Regions from separate parts of the Neorhizobium sp. NPDC001467 genome, predicted to be linked through region 2. Evidence: riboswitches for the same ligand, from Rfam matches in the RefSeq annotation. Region 2 holds a riboswitch; the other holds the start of a gene.
What was found. A riboswitch is a leader RNA that binds a small molecule or an ion and turns the genes downstream of it on or off. The one in region 2 is predicted to bind S-adenosylmethionine.
Positions count from the first base shown of each region.

Region 1: it holds a riboswitch for S-adenosylmethionine, as region 2 does, so the genes downstream of both, metA (homoserine O-acetyltransferase MetA) here and ACQKKX_RS16635 (O-succinylhomoserine sulfhydrylase) in region 2, are expected to answer to the same signal.

Region 1 is NZ_JBNNPS010000004.1:101,529-112,207, forward strand. It holds gene ACQKKX_RS10780 (response regulator) at 88-498, opposite strand; gene ACQKKX_RS10785 (ABC-F family ATP-binding cassette domain-containing protein) at 697-2,520, opposite strand; gene ACQKKX_RS10790 (thiamine diphosphokinase) at 2,529-3,179, opposite strand; gene ACQKKX_RS10795 (hypothetical protein) at 3,283-3,456, opposite strand; SAM riboswitch at 3,611-3,688, shown strand; gene metA (homoserine O-acetyltransferase MetA) at 3,747-4,673, shown strand; gene ACQKKX_RS10805 (aldose epimerase family protein) at 4,796-5,815, shown strand; gene ACQKKX_RS10810 (exopolysaccharide biosynthesis protein) at 5,816-6,469, opposite strand; gene ACQKKX_RS10815 (DUF2076 domain-containing protein) at 6,589-7,257, opposite strand; gene ACQKKX_RS10820 (Bax inhibitor-1/YccA family protein) at 7,286-7,999, opposite strand; gene ACQKKX_RS10825 (anti-sigma factor family protein) at 8,024-8,797, opposite strand; gene ACQKKX_RS10830 (sigma-70 family RNA polymerase sigma factor) at 8,784-9,329, opposite strand; tRNA gene ACQKKX_RS10835 (tRNA-Gly) at 9,457-9,531, opposite strand; tRNA gene ACQKKX_RS10840 (tRNA-Gly) at 9,771-9,845, opposite strand; gene ACQKKX_RS10845 (prolyl-tRNA synthetase associated domain-containing protein) at 10,096-10,620, shown strand; gene trxA (thioredoxin) at 10,678-10,679, shown strand, end outside.
Region 2 is NZ_JBNNPS010000009.1:53,247-63,925, forward strand. It holds gene ACQKKX_RS16610 (transporter substrate-binding domain-containing protein) at 1-517, opposite strand, end outside; gene ACQKKX_RS16615 (glycosyltransferase) at 731-2,662, shown strand; gene ACQKKX_RS16620 (Thivi_2564 family membrane protein) at 2,775-2,936, shown strand; tRNA gene ACQKKX_RS16625 (tRNA-Gly) at 3,183-3,256, opposite strand; gene ACQKKX_RS16630 (2'-deoxycytidine 5'-triphosphate deaminase) at 3,315-4,406, opposite strand; SAM riboswitch at 4,487-4,565, shown strand; gene ACQKKX_RS16635 (O-succinylhomoserine sulfhydrylase) at 4,612-5,808, shown strand; gene apaG (Co2+/Mg2+ efflux protein ApaG) at 5,961-6,353, shown strand; gene ACQKKX_RS16645 (Hsp33 family molecular chaperone) at 6,490-7,482, opposite strand; gene argF (ornithine carbamoyltransferase) at 7,681-8,598, opposite strand; gene ACQKKX_RS16655 (aspartate aminotransferase family protein) at 8,651-9,847, opposite strand; gene ACQKKX_RS16660 (GcrA family cell cycle regulator) at 10,262-10,679, shown strand, end outside.

The sequences.
Region 1 (10,679 bases), on a different contig from region 2:
AGGCTGCGACCGTGCGGCAGCCCAGAGGCATGGCCGCAGCAACCAGATCGTATAAACGGCGCTGGAAGCGGACGGTAGCTGGCGCGGTCAGTGCGTCGTGCGCTGGAATACCTGCAGTTCGCGGGGTACGGAGGCAATGCCGCCTATGCGGCTGGCAATCGCGTAATTGATCGACCGCTCCAGCACGTCGGGCATGGCCGGCTTGGTCAGAACGCCGAGCGTGCCTTCGACGCCCTTGTCAACGTCTTCCGGATTGGCGGTCATGAAGATGACGGTGATACCGTATTCCTCAGCCAATTGTCGGGCGATTTCCGGGCCGGTCGGTCCATCGGACAGATTGACATCGACAAGCGCGATGTCGGAGGACCCGGCGAGCGCCATGGCGTGCTTGCGGCCGCTGGCGAAACCCGAAACTTCCAACCCCATGCCCTCAATCGTTTCAGCCACATCAAGGGCGATGAGGAACTCGTCCTCGACGATCATGACCCGTTGTATCATTGGCTTGCTCGCCACGCGACGAAACGCAGAACCCGCCGACATGAACGTCCCCTCATTGAACTCGAAACATGTTCCGGCCGCTCTCACACAGGCAAACCGCCGGATTGAACGTCGAACGTCCTCGCAATGCGAATGTTCCGGCCCGCGCCAGACTTTTTTAGGTAATAACGGATTGTTAACGCTAACGTTTTGGTAACATTAGGTTTCGAGCTCCTCGCGGAGCATTTCGAGTTCCAGCCATTCCTCTTCGAGCTTCGCCTGCTTTTCCCGCAGGGCAGCCGCCTGTTCGGCAAGCTTGGCGAAGGCTTTCGGATCGCGCGAAAACAGATTGGGATCGGCCATGGCCTTGTCGTGCCTGGCAATCTCCGCCTCTGTGGCCGCGATGTCCTTTGGCAGGTTTTCAAGCGCGAATTTCTGTTTGTAGGATAGCTTTCCCTTGGCCTTCGAAGGCTCGGCCGTGAGGTTGGAGACCGCTGCGGCAGTTTCCGTTTTCACCTTTTCGGATTTGCGTTTTTCGTCTGCCGCACCCTTGCGCTGCGCCAGCATGTCGGTGTAACCGCCGGCATATTCGATCCAGCGGCCGTCCGGTGCGTCCGGGTTGGCCGGCGCAATTGTCGAGGTCACGGTGCGGTCGAGAAAGTCGCGGTCGTGGCTGACGAGGATGACGGTGCCGTTGTAACCCGCAACGATTTCCTGCAGCAGGTCCAGCGTCTCGATGTCGAGATCGTTGGTCGGTTCATCGAGGATCAGAAGGTTCGATGGTTTTGCCAGCATGCGAGCCAGCATCAGGCGGGCGCGCTCGCCACCGGACAGGTTCTTGATCGGCGTGCGGATCTGTTCCGGCTGGAACAGAAAATCCTTCATGTAGCCGGCGACGTGGCGCTGCTCACCATTGACGAGCAAGGTCTCACCGCGGCCATCGGTCAGATAATGTGACAGCGTGTCTTCCGGGTTAAGGTCCTCACGCTTCTGGTCCAGCGTGGCGATTTCCAGATTGGTGCCGAGCTTGATCCACCCATCGTCGGGCTTCAACTGTCCGGTCAGCATCTTCAAAAGCGTCGTCTTGCCGGCGCCGTTCGGACCAACGAGGCCGATCCGGTCCCCACGATGCACACGGATAGAGAAGGGCGCGACCACCGGCTTGTCATAGGTTTTGGTGATATTCTCGGCTTCGACTACCAGCTTACCCGACTCGCGGCCTTCGGCCACCGAAGCCTGAACGGAACCCTGCGGGCCCTTGTGGCCGCGATATTCGGCGCGCATGGCCTGCAATTCACCGACCCGGCGCATATTGCGCTTCCGGCGGGCCGTTACGCCGTAACGCATCCAATGTTCTTCGCGTTCGATCGCCTTGCCGAGCTTGTGCTGCTCGATCTCTTCCTCTTCCAGAATCTGATCTCGCCAGGCCTCGAAATGCCCGAACCCGCGCGACAGGCGCCGCGACGTGCCGCGATCCAGCCAGACGGTGGCGTTCGATACCTTTTCGAGAAAACGGCGGTCATGGCTGATGACCACAAGCGCGCTGCGGGTCTTTCGCAGCTCGTCTTCCAGCCATTCGATGGTCGGCAGGTCGAGATGGTTGGTCGGTTCGTCCAGCATCAGGATGTCCGGTTCCGGCGCCATTACCCGGGCGAGCGCCGCACGTCGCGCCTCGCCGCCGGAAAGGCGCGATGGCTCCTCTTCGCCGGTCAGGCCCAGATGTTCCAGCAGATAGGTAACGCGGTAAGGATCGTCCCCCGGTCCAAGTCCCGCTTCCGCATAGGCCTGCACGGTCGCGAAGGAGCCGAAATCCGGTGCCTGCTCGAGATAACGGATGGTCGCGGAGGGATGGCGAAACACTTCGCCCGACTGCGCCTCGACGAGGCCGGCTGCAATCTTCATCAGCGTTGATTTGCCCGAACCATTGCGGCCGACGAGGCAGATCCGGTCACCGGGTTCCACCTGCAGGTTGGCGCCGTTGAGGAGCGGTGTGCCGCCGAAGGTCAGAACGATATCGTCAAGTTTGAGGATAGGAGGTGCCATGAGGCCGCTTATGCTCCGGAAAAATCTTGGGGACGCGCAAGGATCATCGCCTTGCCCCGTTTGAGATGGAAAGCGACCGGTCCTTCCGCAACGTTGGAAACCGTGCGTGAAGAGCCATAGGCCAGCGAAAAGTCATTCAGGGGATATCGGGCACCGACGATATCAAGGCCGGTCAGGGAGGAAAACCCGAGAACCGAAAACAGCGCGCCGGGCGGAAGGTCGATCGTCTTGCTGCCGGCCAGAAATGGCGTCGCCTCCTCTTCGCCGGAGACAAGAACAACATCGATCCCCCGTTCCGCAAGCGCCATGGCATGGAGAAGATGCTGGAGCGCATGGTCGCTCCGTTCACCGCCCAGCGAACCTACAAGGATCAATCTCGTCGCACCACGCGCCAGTGCCTCGGCTGTGGCAATCGCGCCGTCTGTCTCGTTCTTGCCGACCGGAAAAGTCTGGCGTTCCACTCGCGACCATTGTTCCGCAAGGGCTGAACCGGCGGAATCAAAATCCCCGACCCATAATTCGGGGGTAAGACCGAGCGGCTGCGCATGCCGCATGCCACTGTCAGCGGCAATGACGCGGCTGCCCTTCACCATGTCTTTCAGACGGTCGGTAACGCTCAGTGTGCCGCCGAGCAAAATGGTGAAGGTGGAAGAGATCATACGCCAGCCCATAGCGCAAAGATGGCGTCAGGCAAAGCACCCATGCGGGCCAACGATGGCCCCCGAAGGCACAAAGGCGAAGTGGACGCGGATCGCAACCTTGCTATTGCGACGTGCTGACACCGTAAACTGCAATAAACAGGTAGAGGCAGAAGGCGGCAATCGCGAAGGCGGCCAGAAAAAAGACGAAGCCTCTGCCCATTTTCGCCTTTTGGGCCCGCGCTGCCGGCGGTTCGGTCTTGTCCTGCAAGCTGTGTTCGTCTTCCGGTCTGTTCATCGTCATCTCCTTTCGCGCGGTGGCAATGCAACAGATCGCAGCGAGGATGGTTCCAAGATAACCAGCGCGGGTATGGTCGCCGCCCACCATTGGGGCGCCATAAGGGTCATTTTTGCTGCCATTGACGCCACGGCCGGCAAGGATTATCTAAAATGTCGAACTTCGTGGTGATTTGGCCGGCCGGCTTGCAGCCACGTTAAAAAAGTCGCTAAAGGGCCGCGAGGAATAGGTACTCCCCACGGACCGGTCTGCGATTTTTTGCGGCCGGTTTTTGTTTTGTGGGTTCCGACATGCCGATCAAGATTCCCGATACCCTGCCTGCCTTCTCGACCCTTGTCGAGGAAGGCGTGCGCGTGATGACCGAGACCGCCGCCGTGCGGCAGGATATCCGCCCGCTGCAGATCGGTCTCCTGAACCTCATGCCCAACAAGATCAAGACCGAGATCCAGATGGCGCGCCTCGTCGGTGCGTCCCCGCTGCAGGTGGAGTTTTCGCTGGTCCGCATTGGCGGGCACAAGGCGAAGAACACCTCGGAAGACCATCTTCTATCCTTTTACGAAACGTGGGAGGAAGTGAAGAACCGCAAGTTCGACGGTTTCATCATCACCGGCGCCCCGGTGGAGCTGCTGGCTTACGAGGACGTCACCTACTGGCAGGAACTGAAGCAAATCCTCGACTGGACCCATACCAACGTCCATTCCACGCTGAACGTCTGCTGGGGTGCGATGGCGGCCATTTATCATTTCCATGGCGTGCCAAAGCACGAACTTAAGGAAAAGGCGTTCGGCGTCTATCGCCACCGCAATCTTGCGCCGGCCTCTGTCTATCTCAATGGGTTTTCCGACGATTTCCAGGTGCCGGTGTCACGCTGGACGGAAGTCAGGCGCGAGGACCTTACCAAGGTGCCGGAACTCGAAATCCTGATGGAATCTGACGAGATGGGCGTCTGCCTCGTGCATGAAAAGAAAGGTAACCGTCTCTACATGTTCAATCACGTGGAATATGATTCCACGTCGCTGGCCGACGAATATTTCCGCGACGTCGATGCCGGCATTCCGATCAAGATGCCGCATGACTATTTTCCGCACAATGATGCGGACCTGACACCGCAGAACCGCTGGCGCAGCCATGCGCACCTGTTTTTCGGCAACTGGATCAACGAGATATATCAGACCACCAGTTACGATCTCGAGGAGATAGGAAGGGATCGCGATTGAGGGTAGTGGCGCAACCACGAACATCCCGTCGCAAGATTTTCATAACCGTGGATAGGCGTAAGCCGTTGCGAAGACATTCGAAATAAGCCAGTTTGCTGTCTCAGGCTGAGGGAGCTGCTGACATGATTGCAGGCGAACGCGAGGTTTTCGGGCACACGTCGAAGGGGGAGGCCGTCCATCGCGTGACGCTTTCCGGCGGCGGATTGACCGCGAAGGTGCTGACCTGGGGTTCGGTTATCCAGGACCTGCGGCTCGAAGGCCATGACGCGCCGCTGGTGCTCGGTCTCAATACGCTCGACGACTATCTGCGGTACTCGCCCTATTTCGGCGCGACCCCGGGCCGTGTCGCCAACCGCATCAGTGCCGGCAGTTTTCCGCTCGACGGGGTGGAATATCAGCTGGAGCTCAACGAAAACGGTCTTGGTCATCTGCATGGCGGCAGCGACGGCATTGCCCGGCGCAACTGGACGATCGTCGATCTTTCCGCCGACCGCGTCGTGCTGTCGATCATCGATGCCGATGGCCGCGGCGGCTATCCCGGCAATTGCACGATCACGGCCACCTATCAGCTGAGGCAAGATGGCGTTCTTTCCGTCGTCTACCAGGCCAGCACGGACAAGACGACCATCTGCAACCTGTGCCAGCATTCCTATTTCAATCTCGACGGCAACGACACGATCCTGGACCACCAGATCATGCTCGCCGCCGATCATTATCTCCAGGTCGACGACATGCTGATGCCGACGGGTTCGCTGATCCCGGTCGCCGGCACCGACTTCGACTTTCACCAGATGCGCCCGATCCGCCGACAGGTCGGTGGCCAGCAGCTGCGTTACGACCATAACTTCTGCCTGTCGACCGAACGGGTGCAAAAGCGCAGCGTGGCGTTGGCACGCAGCCTCCATTCCGGCGTGACACTGGAAGTGCGCACCACCGAACCGGGTGTGCAATTTTACGCCGGTGACAAGCTGAACGTGCCGATCTCCGGCATTGGCGGTCGCCCCTATGATGCTTTCAGCGGCTTCTGCCTCGAAACGCAGGTCTGGCCGGACGCCGCCAACCATCCAAGGTTCCCGACCGCGGTGCTGCGGCCGGGCGAGACTTTGCGACAGGAAACGGACTACGTGTTTTCGCGCAGCTGATTACTGGAACAGCGTGAGCAGAAGGTAGATGGCGCTTTCGACCATGGCGTAGACGACGCCCGCCACAACGCCCAGCGAAACCACGCCGACCGCGCAGCCGGCAATCGTCCATAGTCCGTCCTTCTCCAGGATGCCGAAGGCAATGACACAAAGCGCCAGCGCCGGCAGCATGTTGCCAAGCGGGATCGGCAATGCCAGCACGAGCGCCAGGATCAGGCACAAGCCACCCATCAGCCGTTGGGCGAGCGGCGCGGCGAAGATCTTGAGCCGCGGGCGAAGCATGGTCTCTGCTTTCATGATCCATGGCTGCGTCCTGGCAAGCATCGCGGCAAAGTCGGTTCGCGCCATCGAACGGTCGGCGATCATCCGCGGCAGCCATGGTCTCAGTCCCAGCATCAGTTGCGCCGTCAGAAAGATCAGCGGAATGCCGAGAACGGAAGAGGTTCCCGGTGGCGTCGGAATGCAGTTGGGAACGGCAAAGACAAAAATCAGCGCCGCGATGGCACGGTCATTCATGCCGGCGAGGATATCGGAAAGGGAAATGCGCGACCGATTTTCGTCACCGGCAAGATTGCCAAGAATTTCGGAAAAGCGCTGAGCGCGTTGCTCCGCATCGAGATCTTCGGCGCTGTCAAATTTTTCGTCTGCGGCCATCGGGTCCAGAGATAGGTTTATTGCGGCCGATGCGTGGCTTGTAAGGGAAAGAGGTAACAGAAAAAAGAAATGGCCGCGGGCAGGCGCGGCCATTTTGGATGGCGGAGGCGAAGGCCGGATCAGAAATCCATGTCGTCGCCGCCGTCGTCCATGCCCGTATCGGCATCCTCGACGGGCTGTTCCGGTTCAGGCGTCGGAGCGGCCGTTTCGGCCGCCTGCGCCTCGTTGCCGCCCATCATGCCGGCAATCGCATTGCCGAGCAGGACGCCGCCGGCCACACCCATGGCCGTCTGGGCCGCACCGGCAAGAAAGCCGCCGCCGCCCATGCCGCCGCCAAAGCCGCCGCGCTGTGCGGCACCCGGGCGACCCCATGGACCACTCGGCTGTCCCGCCGGCTGGCCGTTCTGATCGCCATAGCCGTTCTGCATCTGGCCCTGGTTGCCGTAAGCGCCGACAGTCGGCTGCGCCGGACCGCGATAGGCGGCGTTTCCGGCCGGCTCGTGGCGCGGCTGGCTGCTGCTGCCGAACAGGCCGGAGAAGAAACCGCCGCCGCCGGCCGGTCGTGCCGAGGCCTGGTGTTCCAGTTCCTCGATGCGACGCTGGGCAGCTTCGAGCGCCTGTTCCTGCACGACGATCGTCTGCGCCATGAAATAGGGCGCTGCGGGCTGCGAGGCGACGCGCTGGTTGATAAAGGCTTCGGCCTCGCCGTCCCGCGGTCCGGTCTGGCCTTCCACCTGCTTCAGCTTACCGAACAGGCCGTCGATTGCATGGCGGTCGTTCTGGTCCATGAAGAACACTCCCTCTGTTCGGTCTGTCTTATTCTTCGCGCTGGCCGGTGAAGTTCAGCAGCAGCTGGAAGATGTTGACGAAGTTCAGGTAGAGCGACAGCGCACCCATTACGGCCATCTTCTGCTGGCTCTCCTGATCGTAGTTCTCGGCATACTGTTCCTTGATGTTCTGGGTGTCCCACATGGTCAGGCCCAGGAAGACGATGATGCCGATGACCGAGACTGCGAACTGCAGAGCGGTCGAGCCAAGGAAGATGTTGACGATCGAGGCGATCATCACGCCGATCAGGCCCATGATCATGAACGAGCCGAGCTTTGTGAGGTCACGCTTGGTGACATAACCGTAGAGGCTGGTCGCGCCGAACATGGTGGCGGCGATGAAGAAGGTGCGGGCGATCGAGGCACCGGTGAACACGAGGAACACGGAGGCGAGCGACAGGCCCATCACGGCGCAGAAGATCCAGAATGTCATCTGGGCGGAGGCCGCCGACATCGACTGGATCTTGAACGAGAAGAAGAAGACGAAGGCAAGCGGTGCAAGCATGACCACCCATTTCAACGGGCTCGAGAAGATCGGCACGTAAAGTGCCGGCGTGGTGCCGACGATGAAGGCGACGATGCCGGTGATGACCAGCCCGAGACCCATGTAGTTGTAGATGCGCAGCATGTGCTGGCGCAGGCCCTCGTCGAAATCCGCACGGGACTGGACGGAGGAATTGTAGCCGAAACGGGGCGTGTTCATCAAATTGCTCCTCTTGTGATTGGTCTAGTAAAGGGTGTCGGCGAGGGTTTGTGCCTCGTCTCTCAATCGGTCGGACCTGTCTGTTTCGGAGACGAGCGCATAGGCGACGTCACCGATCTGCCAGTAGGAGGCCTGGACGCCGGAGGACCGGGTCAGCGCCGCCTGCTGGACGGCGAAATTGCCGGGACGCACGGCAAACAGGGAAAGCCGTTCGCCGCCATTGCGCAGGATCGTCACCTCGACGCTCGGGCCGAAGGCGGATGGAAAGATCTGGACATCCTTCACCCGCCAGTCCGCCGGGATTTCCGGCATGACGATAGCGGTCGCCGACCGGATGCCGGCGGTGTCGTAACTCGTCGCCTCCGTCTGCGACGGCATGGTTTCGCGCAGCTTCGACGTCGTATGGGCGGTTATGGCTGCGTCGACGAAACTCGGCGCCGGAGTCGAGGCTTCGACCGTGCTCGGAGTGAACGGTCCGATGGTGCTGTTGGCAACCCAGCCGGCGCCCAGAAGCATTGCGATAGCCGCAGCGCGCTGCAGGGAATGAATGATCCGGTGGCGTGACAGCGCCCCTTGCAGGCGGCGTGCCGCATCGCGCGTCTCCGGCCGGCCGTGAATGGGGGCGGTCGCGAGCGCCAGACGCAATTCGCCGCGAATGGAACGGTCGGCCATCACCGTCGCGGCAATTTCCGGCCGCCGCGAGAGAAAGGCTTCCACCTCGATCCGGCGTGCGGTGTCGAGCTGGTCGTCCACATAGGCATCGATATCGCTGGGCAGGATCGGGTCAACGGGTTTCATCGCGTCCGCCTTCAATGATCTTCAGGTGACTGGCTGTGACATCGCGTCGGCCCTCCTCGAAAGCGCGCAGCTTTTCGCGCGCTCGAGAAATCCGCGACATCAACGTGCCAACAGGAATGGAGAGGGCCGATGCAGCATCCTGATAGGAAAGCCCCTCGATCGCCACGAGATGCAGCGCGTCACGCTGCTCGTCGGGCAGGGCATGGAATGCCTCCCGCAGCTGCCTGAGGCGGATCGAATGGTGCGGATCCCCCTGCTCGACAGTGTCGGTCAGATAGGCCGCATCGTCATGACGACGATCGAGCGACTTTGCCCGACGCAAGCGGTCGATATGGGTGTTGTGAACGATCGACAGCAACCAGTTGCGCAGATTGCCGCCGGTCCTGAACGTTGCCTTGCGTTCATAGGCACGCACCAGCGCGTCATGCACGAGGTCTTCCGCATCGTCCGGATGGCGGACCAGCGAACGCGCATAGCGGCGCAGGCTCGAAAGCTGCGCCAGAACGTCAAAGGGCTGTCGTTTGCTGCTCATGACCGGATATACGCATGCCGGAGATGGTTTATTCCGCGCTACGCAATTTTTTTTCGCGGTCGAGACGAACCACCAGTGCGACGCGCACGCCGTCTACGCAAGAGATACTGTGCTGAAACGAAAGAAATGGAGCGGGTGAAGCGATTCGAACGCTCGACCCTAACCTTGGCAAGGTTATGCTCTACCCCTGAGCTACACCCGCTCATATCCACCGGTCCGGGGTAGTTATGCTGAACCGTGGGCCGCATCGCTGCGACGAAGCGGTGTATCGCTCAAAGCATTTTCAAATGCAACACCTTTGTGACGCAGGTGAAGCATTTTTTACGGCGGCGTATGTGGCTGATTTTTTGCGTACGCTAGGCGCAGAGGCAAGCCGGCAGTGCCCCGAAAGAAGTCAGCGGCTTGAAGCCGTTTCCGATAGCATTCGTTGAGAAGAGAAAATGGAGCGGGTGAAGCGATTCGAACGCTCGACCCTAACCTTGGCAAGGTTATGCTCTACCCCTGAGCTACACCCGCTCATATCCACCGGTCCGGGGTAGTTATGCTGAACCGTGGGCCGCATCGCTGCGACGAGGCGGTGTATCGCCCAAACCATTTTCAAATGCAACAGGGAAATTGCAGGTGCGCGAAGAAAATCGTTCCGGCTCGGAGGCTTCGGATCTGCCGTCGGGGAGGACGGGCTGACTGGTTGATGTGGGTCCGGGCTCTTGTTGGGTGCGAGAGCGCTGTCTAAGGTCTGGAAGACAACAAAACGGAACCGCATGACATGACAGAGATCGCGCCGTCCACAACACCGCCTGCCACCGCCGAAGATCTTTTCCGGTTTCTTGACGGTCTCGGCATCGCCCATACGACCAGAACCCACCCGCCGGTCTTCACCGTTGCGGAGTCTGAAAGTCTGCGTGACGAAATTCCCGGCGCTCATACCAAGAACCTGTTCGTAAAGGACAAGAAGGACCGGTATTTCGTCGTCACCGTCGAGGAGCGTGCCGAGGTCGATCTCAAGAACGTGCACAAGATCATCGGTGCATCCAGCCGCGTGTCCTTCGGCAGACCGGAAAAGATGGTCGAGTTTTTAGGCGTCGTCCCAGGTTCCGTGACGGTCTTTGCCGCCTTCAACGATCGCCAGCACAACGTCACATTCGTAATCGACGAAGCTCTGATGGCGTATGACATCATCAACGGCCATCCGCTGTCGAACGACGCGACGACCTCGGTTGCGACATCGGATCTGATGCGCTTCTTCCAAGCCACCGGGCATGAGCCGCTTGTCTTGAATATCACGGGCTGACATACGATCTTTCCGGCCTACATAGAGAAGACGAAAGACGCTTTGCGGGAGACCATCAT
Region 2 (10,679 bases):
CCGGTGTTTCGAACGGGCGCGCCGACAATTTTGGGAAAAAGCCCTTCAGCATGGCCTCGTGCACGGTGCCGGCAACGACCCCTACCGGACGGCCGGACAGGGCGGAACCGGCATGGCCAGTGACGGCGATCTTGCTATTGACGGCGAAACGGGCCGGCAAAACGAGATAGGGTCGCGAGAACGCGAAGGTCTGTCGCAACGCCGGCGTTACGGAAACGCCGGCTAGCACGACCTCGGCTGCGCCCTTTTCCAGCGTTGGTGCAAGCTCTGCATAGGGAAGCGCCTGGATCTGGCATTTCGCCTCCACCTTCAGCTCGGCGCAGATCTCTCGGATGAAATCCATGTGAAAACCGGTCAGCCGGCCGGTCTGATCGACGAAGCTGAAGGGCGGGAAATCGACAGTCAGGAGAACGCGTATGCGCGCGACGCCGGAAAGATCCGGCCGCGGCAGGCGCTCGCGCGCGTCGGACAGGACCGGCAGGTCGTTTTCACTGCCGGCAGGCGATATCGCGGGCATCTGGGCCTGGGCGGACGTGACCAATACGGGCGCCGTCAGCACAAGGGCAGCAAGGGCAAACGAAGCTTGGACAAGCGCTGCGCAAAGCACCTTGAACATGGCAGGGCGTTCCGTCCTAGCCCCCCGTCTTTTGAGGGATGTAACCAATGCGTGCATCTCTATGATCTCAAACAGGACGGCCGGACATATTCTGAAGTGGGGTTTAGCAGAACCATGCGCACGGGGGAATATTTTGATGGGTCGGCGGCGTCCAACACCAATACTATCAGCGCCAATGCCGCACCCGCACCCCTACAGCAAACCGACGAGAGCAGGGCCATGGCGGGCCTTGGGTTCGGAAAACCGCTGATCGAACGGTTTGCCAAGAGGGCGGATGCGAACGGGACCTGTATCGAAGCCGAGTTGCTGGTCGATGGCACGATCCGCGAACAAGCCTATTTTGCGGCCATGGCGCGCTACCTCCGCCTCCCCTTCATCGACCGTATCGGCGCCTGCGCCGTGGCGGACAGCGACACGCTTGACGTGCAATTGCTGCGGCCGAACCAAATCCGGCTGCAGCATGCCAGGCATTCACCACAGGTGGCCATCGCGCCCGAGGCGGCGCGGCTTGCGGATCTTGCCGCATTGCTCGATCGGCTGCCGGCCCTGCGTCAGGGGCTGGTGATCGCCGCGCCGTCGCAGATCCGCGCCGCCGTATGGCAGGCCGGTGCGGCGCGACGTGTCAGGGCGACCGTTGCCCACCTGTTCGAGACCCATCGCCATTCCTCCGCCCGCATCGTTCTGTCGGGAACCCAGGGGTTCATGGCGGGCTGTATCGTCGTCCTGCTCGCCATGGCGTTGCTGATCGGCCAGAACACCACGCTGATCTATCTGCACCTTACCCTGTCGCTGCTGTATCTTTCGTCTCTCGCGATACGGATCGCCGCCCTCGCCCACGACAAACGCATTCTGCGGCCACCATTGGTTCCGGCACGGACGGACAACCTGGTCGGCAGGCAGCCCGACCTGCCGGTCTATACGGTGATGGTGGCGCTTTACCGCGAGGCAGCGGTTGCCGAACAGCTGGTTCGAAGCCTGGAGCGGCTGGACTGGCCAGCCTCGCTGCTCGACATCAAGCTTGTCTGCGAAGGCGACGATGAGGAAACGATTGCCGCGCTCAATGCCCTTTCGCTTCGGCCGCATTTCGAAATCGTCAGCGTCCCGCCTTGCCAGCCGCGCACCAAGCCAAAGGCGCTGACCTATGCGCTAAGCGGTGCGCGCGGCCAATATCTCGTTATTTACGACGCCGAGGACCGGCCGCATCCGCAGCAGCTGCGCGAGGCGCATGCCCGTTTCTGCCGCGATGGCGGGGATCTTGCCTGCCTGCAGGCGCCATTGGTCATCACCAATGCACGGGCATCCTTCTTGAGCGCGCTGTTTGCGGTCGAGTACGCAGCGCTATTTCGCGCCATGTTGCCCATGCTCGCCGCCTATCGGCTGCCGATGCCGCTTGGCGGCACATCCAATCACTTCCGCACCTCGGCCCTGATCGCCGTCGGCGGCTGGGATCCGTTCAACATGACCGAGGATGCCGATCTCGGCGTGCGGCTCTACCGTCACGGCTATCGGTCTGCGACCCTTTTCCGACACACGCTGGAGGATGCGCCGACCACCGCAGCCGAATGGCTCAACCAGCGTACCCGCTGGTACAAGGGCTGGGTCCAGACCTGGCTCGTTGCCACCCGTCATCCCCGCACCCACATTGCCGAAATGGGAGGTATGGGTGCACTGGTCTTCCATCTGATGGTCGGCGGCATGCTGGTATCGGCACTTCTGCATCCGCTTCTCCTCCTCTCGGTCCTGCAGGGCATTATTGCCATCAGCGGCGATGCGGCAGCGGCCAAAGCTTTCATTACCCAGCCGCTCTTCGCCCTTGATCTCCTCAATATTCTGGGAAGCTACGGCCTCTTCGTCCTGCTTGGCTTCCGTTCGATGACCGGGCTCGAAAAGCGTCTGGTCGGCTGGCGGTGCGTGGCGGTACCGCTCTACTGGATGATGACCTCTCTGGCCGCCTGGCGCGCAGTCAACGAATTGAGGATAAAACCTTTTTTCTGGAACAAAACGCCGCATCGTCCCGTTGATGCCCCCATCGGGACGGCGAAGTAGACCCGGCTCACTTTCCCATCGTGACGGAGGGAATGAGTTCCACCGCGGCGCTATCGAAACCTCCCGCGTCACCCGCTGGGACAGGCGGGTTTAAAATGGAGAGAGAAAGTTCATGTCGGTTCTCATCAGTATTCTGATCACATTCCTCGTCATCGTTCTGGTGCTTTATCTGCTGCAGCGCCTGCCGATCGACGGCCGCGCAAAGCAGATCGTGCAGGTCATTGTCATCCTGATCGGCATCATCTCGCTGCTGCGCTATCTGGCGGTATTCTGATCCGCGACCGCGGCTTACGCTGAGGCTGCTATGCCCAGCTGACAATTCAAAGCAACAAAAAAGGCCGGGGCGAAACCGCACCGACCTTCCTCATCATCGCTTACCAACCCTGCCAGTACATCCGTGGTCAAATGTCTTGAGCGACGCGGCAATTGCGAGCGGCGAACATGTTTCAGCGCTCATCAGCAATGCCGATGCAGAGACATATAGATGCGGATTGTGTCAGGAAGACGACGGCGCAGACGCTGGAGCGGGTGAAGGGAATCGAACCCTCGTATTCAGCTTGGGAAGCTGCTGCTCTACCATTGAGCTACACCCGCCTGCAGCATCTAGCCTTCCAACAGATGAGCCGGACTGTCAAGCCGCTTCGCTGCAGCATCAGCTGCGGAAATGTTTCGACAATTTCAGCCCCTGCGCCTGATAGTTCGAGCCCAGTCCCGCGCCGTAAAGGCCTTGCGGCGCTTCCAGCATGTGTTCATACACCAGCCGGCCGACGATCTGTGCGTCTTCGAGGATGAACGGCACTTCGTGGCTGCGCACTTCGAGCACGGCGCGACTGCCGCGACCGCCGGCGGCTTCATGGCCGAAGCCCGGATCGAAGAAACCGGCATAATGGACGCGGAATTCGCCGACCAGGGGATCGAAAGGCGTCATTTCAGCGGCGTAGAGCGGCGGCACATGCACGGCCTCACGCGACACGAGGATATAGAACTCGTCCGGATCGAGGATCAGTTCGTTTCGGCCGCGGCTGTAGAGCGGCTCCCAGAAATCGAAGATGTCGTGCTGGGCCTTCTTGTCGACATCGACCACGGCCGTATGGTGCTTGCCGCGATAGCCGATCAGGCCTTGTCCATCGCCGCGCAGGTCGATCGACAGCGCGATGCCGCCGCCTGACACGTTCGGCTGCTGCGAGGCGACCAAGGTTTCGTCATTGTGCAGCGTCAGCAGTTCCGGTTCGCCGAGCAGCGCATTGCCGATGCGGAAGCGGATCTGCGACAGGCGCGAGCCCCGGCGCACGACGATCGGGAAGGTGCGCGGCGAGATTTCTAGATAGAGCGGCCCGGAATAACCGGCAGGGATCTTGTCGAATTCCTGGGCATAATCGGTGATGACGCGGGTGAAGATGTCGAGCCGGCCGGTCGAACTCTTTGGATTGGCCGAAGCGGACATGTCGGACGGTAGATCGAGACGCTCCATCAACGGCACGATATAGACACAGCCGGTTTCCAGAACGGCACCTTCGGACAGATCCACGACATGCAGGCTCAACCGGTCGAGCTTGTCGGACACAAGGCTGTTGGGACCCGGCATGAAGGACGCGCGGACCCGGAAGGCCTTGGCGCCAAGCCGCAGATCGAGGCTGGCTGGCTGGATCTGATCGCTGTCGAGCGGGCGCTCGGAGACAAGACGTCTCGTCTCGAACAGCGCCGAGATTGCGCGGTCAGCCAGAATTCCGGTCGTCCTGATCATTGTCAAAAAGCCCTTCGCCTTGAATGGCGGACAAAACCAAATCAAGGCCATTGACGCAAGCCGGAGCGAGGCGTAAGCCGGTTTTATCCCGTGGTGATTTGGCCGGTCGGCTTGCAGCCACGTTAAACAAGTGGCTAAAAAGACCGGGATGAAAGCCGGTCTGCTTTTGCGGCCGGTTTTTTTGTATCACGAAGGTGGTCAGTCCATGAGCAAAACTCCCAACAAGAATTGGCGCCCGGCAACGACACTCGTGCATGGCGGCACGCTGCGCTCGCAATATGGCGAGATGTCGGAAGCGATCTATCTGACGCAGGGTTTTACCTACGACAGCTCGGAAGCCGCGGAAGCACGTTTCAAGGGCGAGGAAGAGGGCTATATCTACGCCCGCTACGGCAGCCCCACCAATGACATGTTCGAAAAGCGCATGTGCGCGCTGGAAGGCGCCGAGGAAGCCCGCGCCACTGCCTCTGGCATGGCCGCGATCACGGCAGCGCTCCTGTGCCAGTTGAAGGCCGGCGACCACATTGTTGCCGCCCGCGCCCTGTTCGGCTCCTGCCGCTGGGTGGTCGAGACGCTGGCACCGCGTTACGGCATCGAATGCACGCTGGTCGATGGCCGCTACCTCGAAAACTGGGAAAAGGCGATCAAGCCGAACACCAGGGTGTTCTTCCTCGAAAGCCCGACCAACCCGACGCTGGAAGTGATCGACATTGCCGGCGTGGCGGCCCTTGCCAACCAGATCGGCGCCCGCGTCATGGTCGACAACGTGTTTGCCACCCCACTTTTCCAGAAGCCGCTGGAACTCGGTGCGCATGTGGTGGTCTATTCCGCGACAAAACATATCGACGGACAGGGCCGCAGTCTGGCCGGCGTCATTCTTTCCGACAAGGAATGGGTGACGGAGCATCTGCAAGATTATTACCGCCATACCGGCCCGGCCATGTCGCCGTTCACCGCCTGGACGCTGATCAAGGGTCTCGAAACCCTGCCGATCCGCGTGAAGCAGCAGACCGAAAACGCCGGCCGCATCGCCGATTTCCTGGCCGAGCAGAGACAGGTCGCCAGGGTTATCTATCCGGGCCGCAAGGACCATCCGCAGGCCGATATCATCGCCAAGCAGATGACGGGCGGCTCGACGCTGGTGGCCTTCGAGCTGAAGGGCGGCAAGGAGGCGGCATTCAAGCTGCAGAACGCCATGGAGGTCGTGACGATCTCCAACAATCTCGGCGACACGCGCTCGATCATCACCCACCCGGCGACGACGACGCACAAGAACCTCACCGATGAGGCGCGCGCCGAACTGGGCATTTCCGCAGGCACGGTCCGCTTTTCCGCCGGCATCGAGGACCCGGACGATCTGATCGAGGATTTTGCGCAGGCTTTGTCGAAAATTTCCGCGTAAATATCAGCTTTGCGTCAAAAGCCCGCCATTTACCATGGCAGTTATCCCTAATATACGGAATCCCGGCCGCAAATGCCCTCTGCGGCCGGGATTTCTTGACGTCAGCCACGCTCTATACGATACGGATAGTATCAGCGTGAGGTGTATCGGGCATGTATAGTGCGCGAACGAAAGATATCGAAGTGGCGGTCGAGCCCTATTATCTGGAGGAGCAATCCGATCCGGACGATAGCCGATATGTCTGGGGCTACCGCATCGTCATTTCCAACCACTCGTCACGGTCGGTGAAACTGGTGCAGCGCTACTGGCACATAACCGACGAGAACGGATTGGTCGACGAGGTCGAGGGTCTGGGTGTCGTCGGCGAGCAGCCGCATTTGAAACCCGGCGACAGTTACGAATATTCCTCCGGCTGCCCGCTCGACACGCCTTCGGGCATGATGTTCGGCCATTACCAGATGGAAACCGACGACGGCGAGACCATGATCGTCAACATTCCAGCGTTCTCGCTGGATTCACCGGGGCATTTGCGGATTTTGAACTGATGTGTTTGTCATCCTCGGGCCTGTCCCGAGGATCCAATCACATCAATCGCAGCACGCCGGTGCAGATCCTCGGGGCAGGCCCGAGGAGGATGGTGGAGAGGGTTGCGACCCTTCCGTCGCCGAAGCCGTCAGGACCTTACGCCACTGCAAATTCCGCCACATCATACCGATAGGTGGTCGAGCAGAATTCGCAGCTGACGGCAATCTGGCCGTCCTCCTGGCTGGCGTCGATCTCTTCCGCCGTAAAGCCAGAAAGCACACTCTTGATCTTGTCGCGCGAGCAGCTGCAACGGTCGAAAACCGTCTGCGGATCGTAGATGCGCACGCCGCGCTCGTGAAACAGCCGATAGAGAAGCCGTTCGATGCCGACCTGCGGATCGGTCAGCTCGTCGGTATCGACGGTTTCGACCAGCATGCGGGCTTCCGACCAGGCGTCGTCCAAGGAATGGTCCTCGGCCTCGCGCTCATCACCATCGCCGCCATGCAGATCCGGCTGGCGCATACGCTCGGGCGCCTGCGGCAGGAACTGCGCAACGATGCCGCCGGCCCGCCAGTTGTGGCGCGGCTTGCCGTCCTCGTCACGGTCGAACAGTTCCGCGACACCGAGGCGGACCTTGGTCGGGATCTGTTCCGACTGGCGGAAATAGACGCCGGCAATTTCCTCCAGCGTCGAGCCGTCAAGCGGCACGATGCCCTGATAGGGCTGCATGCCCGTACCCTGATCAATGGTGAAGGCAAGAATGCCCTCGCCCAGCAATTCCTGCGGCAACGTCCTGCCGGCCTCGACGGCGGCGGCCAGTGCGTCTTCGTCGTAACGGGCATAGGCGCGAAGCGCGTCGGGCGTCGAGAAATCGGCAACCAGAAGATCGACCGGGCCGTCGCCCTTTGTCTGCACCGTAAACTTGCCCGAGAATTTCAGCGAGGTCCCGAGCAACGCGGTGAGCACGATCGATTCCGCCAGCAGGCGGGCAACCAGCGCCGGATAGTCATGCCGTCGCAGAATGGTGTTCAAAAGCGGCCCGAGCTGAACCGCACGGCCGCGCACGTCCAGACCCTCGACCTGGAAGGGCACGACGCGATCATCACCGGCAAGGGTGAGATCGGTGAGTTCGACGGTTGCTTCTGCCATTTTTCCGCTCCTTTTGCGCCGCTCATCGCAACTTGACACAGGCCCCTGCCGAGCGGAACCGCTGGCCGGGGCGAAGGACGACGCCGATATAGGTTGAAAGGCCGGCGCGACCAAGTCGCCCAGCCCGTTTGAAGTGCATGAAGTGGTGAGAGCAGCCGCCGAATTCAAGCGGGTGTGCCGCCCTCCATGGCCTCGACCTCAAACGGCGCCGAAGCACCAGGCGAGGATCGATTTTTGCGCATGGAGGCGGTTCTCGGCCTCGTCGAACACAACCGATTGCGGGCCATCGATGACGCTGTCGGTGACTTCCTCGCCGCGATGCGCCGGCAGGCAGTGCATGAAAAGCGCATCGTCCTTGGCCCGTTTCATCAGCGCGTCATTGACCTGATAGGGCTGGAAAATGTTGTGCCCGCGCGCCTTGTGCTCCTGGTTCATCGAAACCCAGGTATCGGTGACGACCATGTCCACCCCGGTGACCGCCTGTTCGGCATCGTGGTAGAGTTTGACGTTACCGCCATTGTTGCGCGCCCAGTTCAGGAACTTGTCGTGGGGTTCAGATCCCATGGGAACGGCCATGTTCATCGTGTAACCGAAACGGGCAGCACCTTCGACGAAGGAATGCAGCACGTTATTGCCGTCACCGGTCCAGGCGAACGTCTTGCCTTCGACGGAACCGCGATGTTCCTCGAAGGTCATCAGGTCGGCCATGATCTGGCAAGGATGCGTATCGTCGGTCAGTGCGTTGATGACCGGCACGGTGGCGTGTTCGGCGAGTTCGAGAAGGCGCTTGTGATCGGTGGTGCGGATCATGATCGCATCGACGTAACGCGACAGCACCTTCGCCGTATCGCCGATCGTCTCAGCGCGACCGAGCTGCATCTCGGTGCCGGACAGGAACAGGGTTTCCCCGCCGAGCTGACGCATGCCGACATCGAAAGAGACGCGGGTGCGGGTGGACGGCTTTTCGAAGATCATCGCCAGCATCTTGCCGGCCAGCGGCTTGTCGGCCGTGCCGGCCTTGGTGGCCTCCTTGCGGACCTTGGCGTCGTCGAGGATCGTGCGCAGATCCTGCTTCGAGACGGCGGACAGATCTAGAAAATGCTTGGGAGATGCCATTTCAAAAATTCCCTTCACGAGGGAACCCGAAACGGCGTCCCCTCTCCTGCCCTCAGGCGGTTTTCTTCAACTGTTCGGCGGTAAGTGCTTCCGCCGCGCGTTCGATGCGGGCCAGTCCCTCGCGGGCTTCCTCCGCAGTGACGACCAGCGGCGGCAGCAGGCGCACGACATTGTCGCCGGCCGGCACCGACAGCATCTTTTCGTTGCGCAGGCCGGTAACCAGATCGCCGGCCGGGATTTTCGCCTTGATGCCGAGCAGCAGGCCTTCGCCGCGGATATCCTCGATCACGTCCGGGAAACGATCCTTAAGCGCCGCAAGGCCCTGACGGAAGACGAGCGCGACATCACGGACATTGTCGAGGAAACCGTCGGCAAGGACGATGTCGAGCACGGCGTTGCCGCAGGCCATGGCCAGCGGATTGCCGCCATAGGTCGTACCGTGAATGCCGGGTTTCATGCCGGAGGCGGCTTCGGCCGTTGCAAGGCAGGCGCCGAACGGAAAACCGCCGCCGATGCCCTTGGCAATCGCCATGATGTCGGGCGTCACGCCCAGCCACTCGTGTGCGAAAAACTTGCCGGTGCGGCCGACGCCGGTCTGAACCTCGTCGAGGATCAGCAGCAGGCCCTTTTCATCGCAGATGCGACGCAGCTCGCGCATGAATTCCTTCGGCACGGGGCGCACGCCGCCCTCTCCCTGGATCGGCTCGATCAGCAGGGCGCCAGTATTTTCGGTGATGGCGGCATTGAGCGCATCGAGATCGCCGAACGGCACCTGATCGAAACCCTGCGCTTTGGGGCCAAAACCTTCCATGTATTTTTCCTGCCCGCCGGCGGCGATCGTTGCGATCGTGCGGCCGTGGAAGGCACCTTCGAAGGTGACGATGTGGAATTTTTCCGGATTACCCTTGGAGAAGTGATAACGACGCGCCGTCTTGATGGCGCATTCCAGCGCTTCCGCTCCCGAATTGGTGAAGAACACTTTGTCTGCGAACGTCGCTTCCGTCAGGCGGCGGGCGAGCCGCTCCTGCTCCGGGATTTCATAGAGGTTGGAGAGGTGCCAGACCTTTTCCGCCTGCGCCTTCAGCGCATTGACCAGATGCGGATTGGAATGGCCGCAGGAGGTGACTGCGACGCCCGCACCAAAATCGAGATATCGCTCGCCGCCTTCCGTCACAAGCCAAACGCCCTCGCCGCGCTCGAAGCGAAGCGGAGCCCGGGCAAACGTGTCGAAAAGGGCGGCTTCAGCCATGGCGACATATCTCCTGAATGCTCACAGATCGACCGCGTTCGCCACGGCCGGAATTGAAAATGCCGCCTGGAAAGGCGGCGGGAGGACTATCCGCATTTCCCTGTGCGCTGTCAACAAAACACCTTTCAAAGCAGGCAATTTCGCCCTATCCCGCGCGACGGTTCACTCGCCCAGAAGCTGTGACAAATATGACTCGCCGGGCCAGCAAGTTGGGGAAAACCGGAAAATCGATTCGCGGTGATTCGCCCGACTCTTGCCACGGAGTCACCCCCACACTAGGTTATTCTCAATTACTAGGCTGCATGCGGCGGAACTGGTCACCAAAAGTATAGATGTAGTATTTTCTGGCGGATTCATTCGCCGGATCGGTGATCGATTCAAGCCACGTTCAGCACCTCACGGCGGAGAGACAGCATGAACTGGACTGACGAGCGGGTCGAGCGACTGACGAAATTATGGGCCGAAGGTCTGAGCGCCAGCCAGATCGCGGCGCAACTTGGAGGCGTAAGCCGCAACGCGGTGATCGGCAAGGTCCACCGCCTCAATCTGCCGGGCCGCGCGAAAGCCGGCGGAGCAGCGAGTGCTGCACCGCGCCCGGCCAAGCGCGTCGCTGCTTCCGCACCGCGCCCGCAGAGCAATTTTGCGGCCCGTCCGCAGGCTCGCACCGCGCAGCGCCCGGCCGGCGCTACCCTGGTCCGCGAAGAGATGGAGATGGAGGCGACGACGCAGGACGTTGCCGTCTACAAGCCGGCCGGCAACATCGTCGTGCCGATCAACCGCAAGCTGGCGCTGACGGAACTGACCGAGCGCACCTGCAAATGGCCGATGGGCG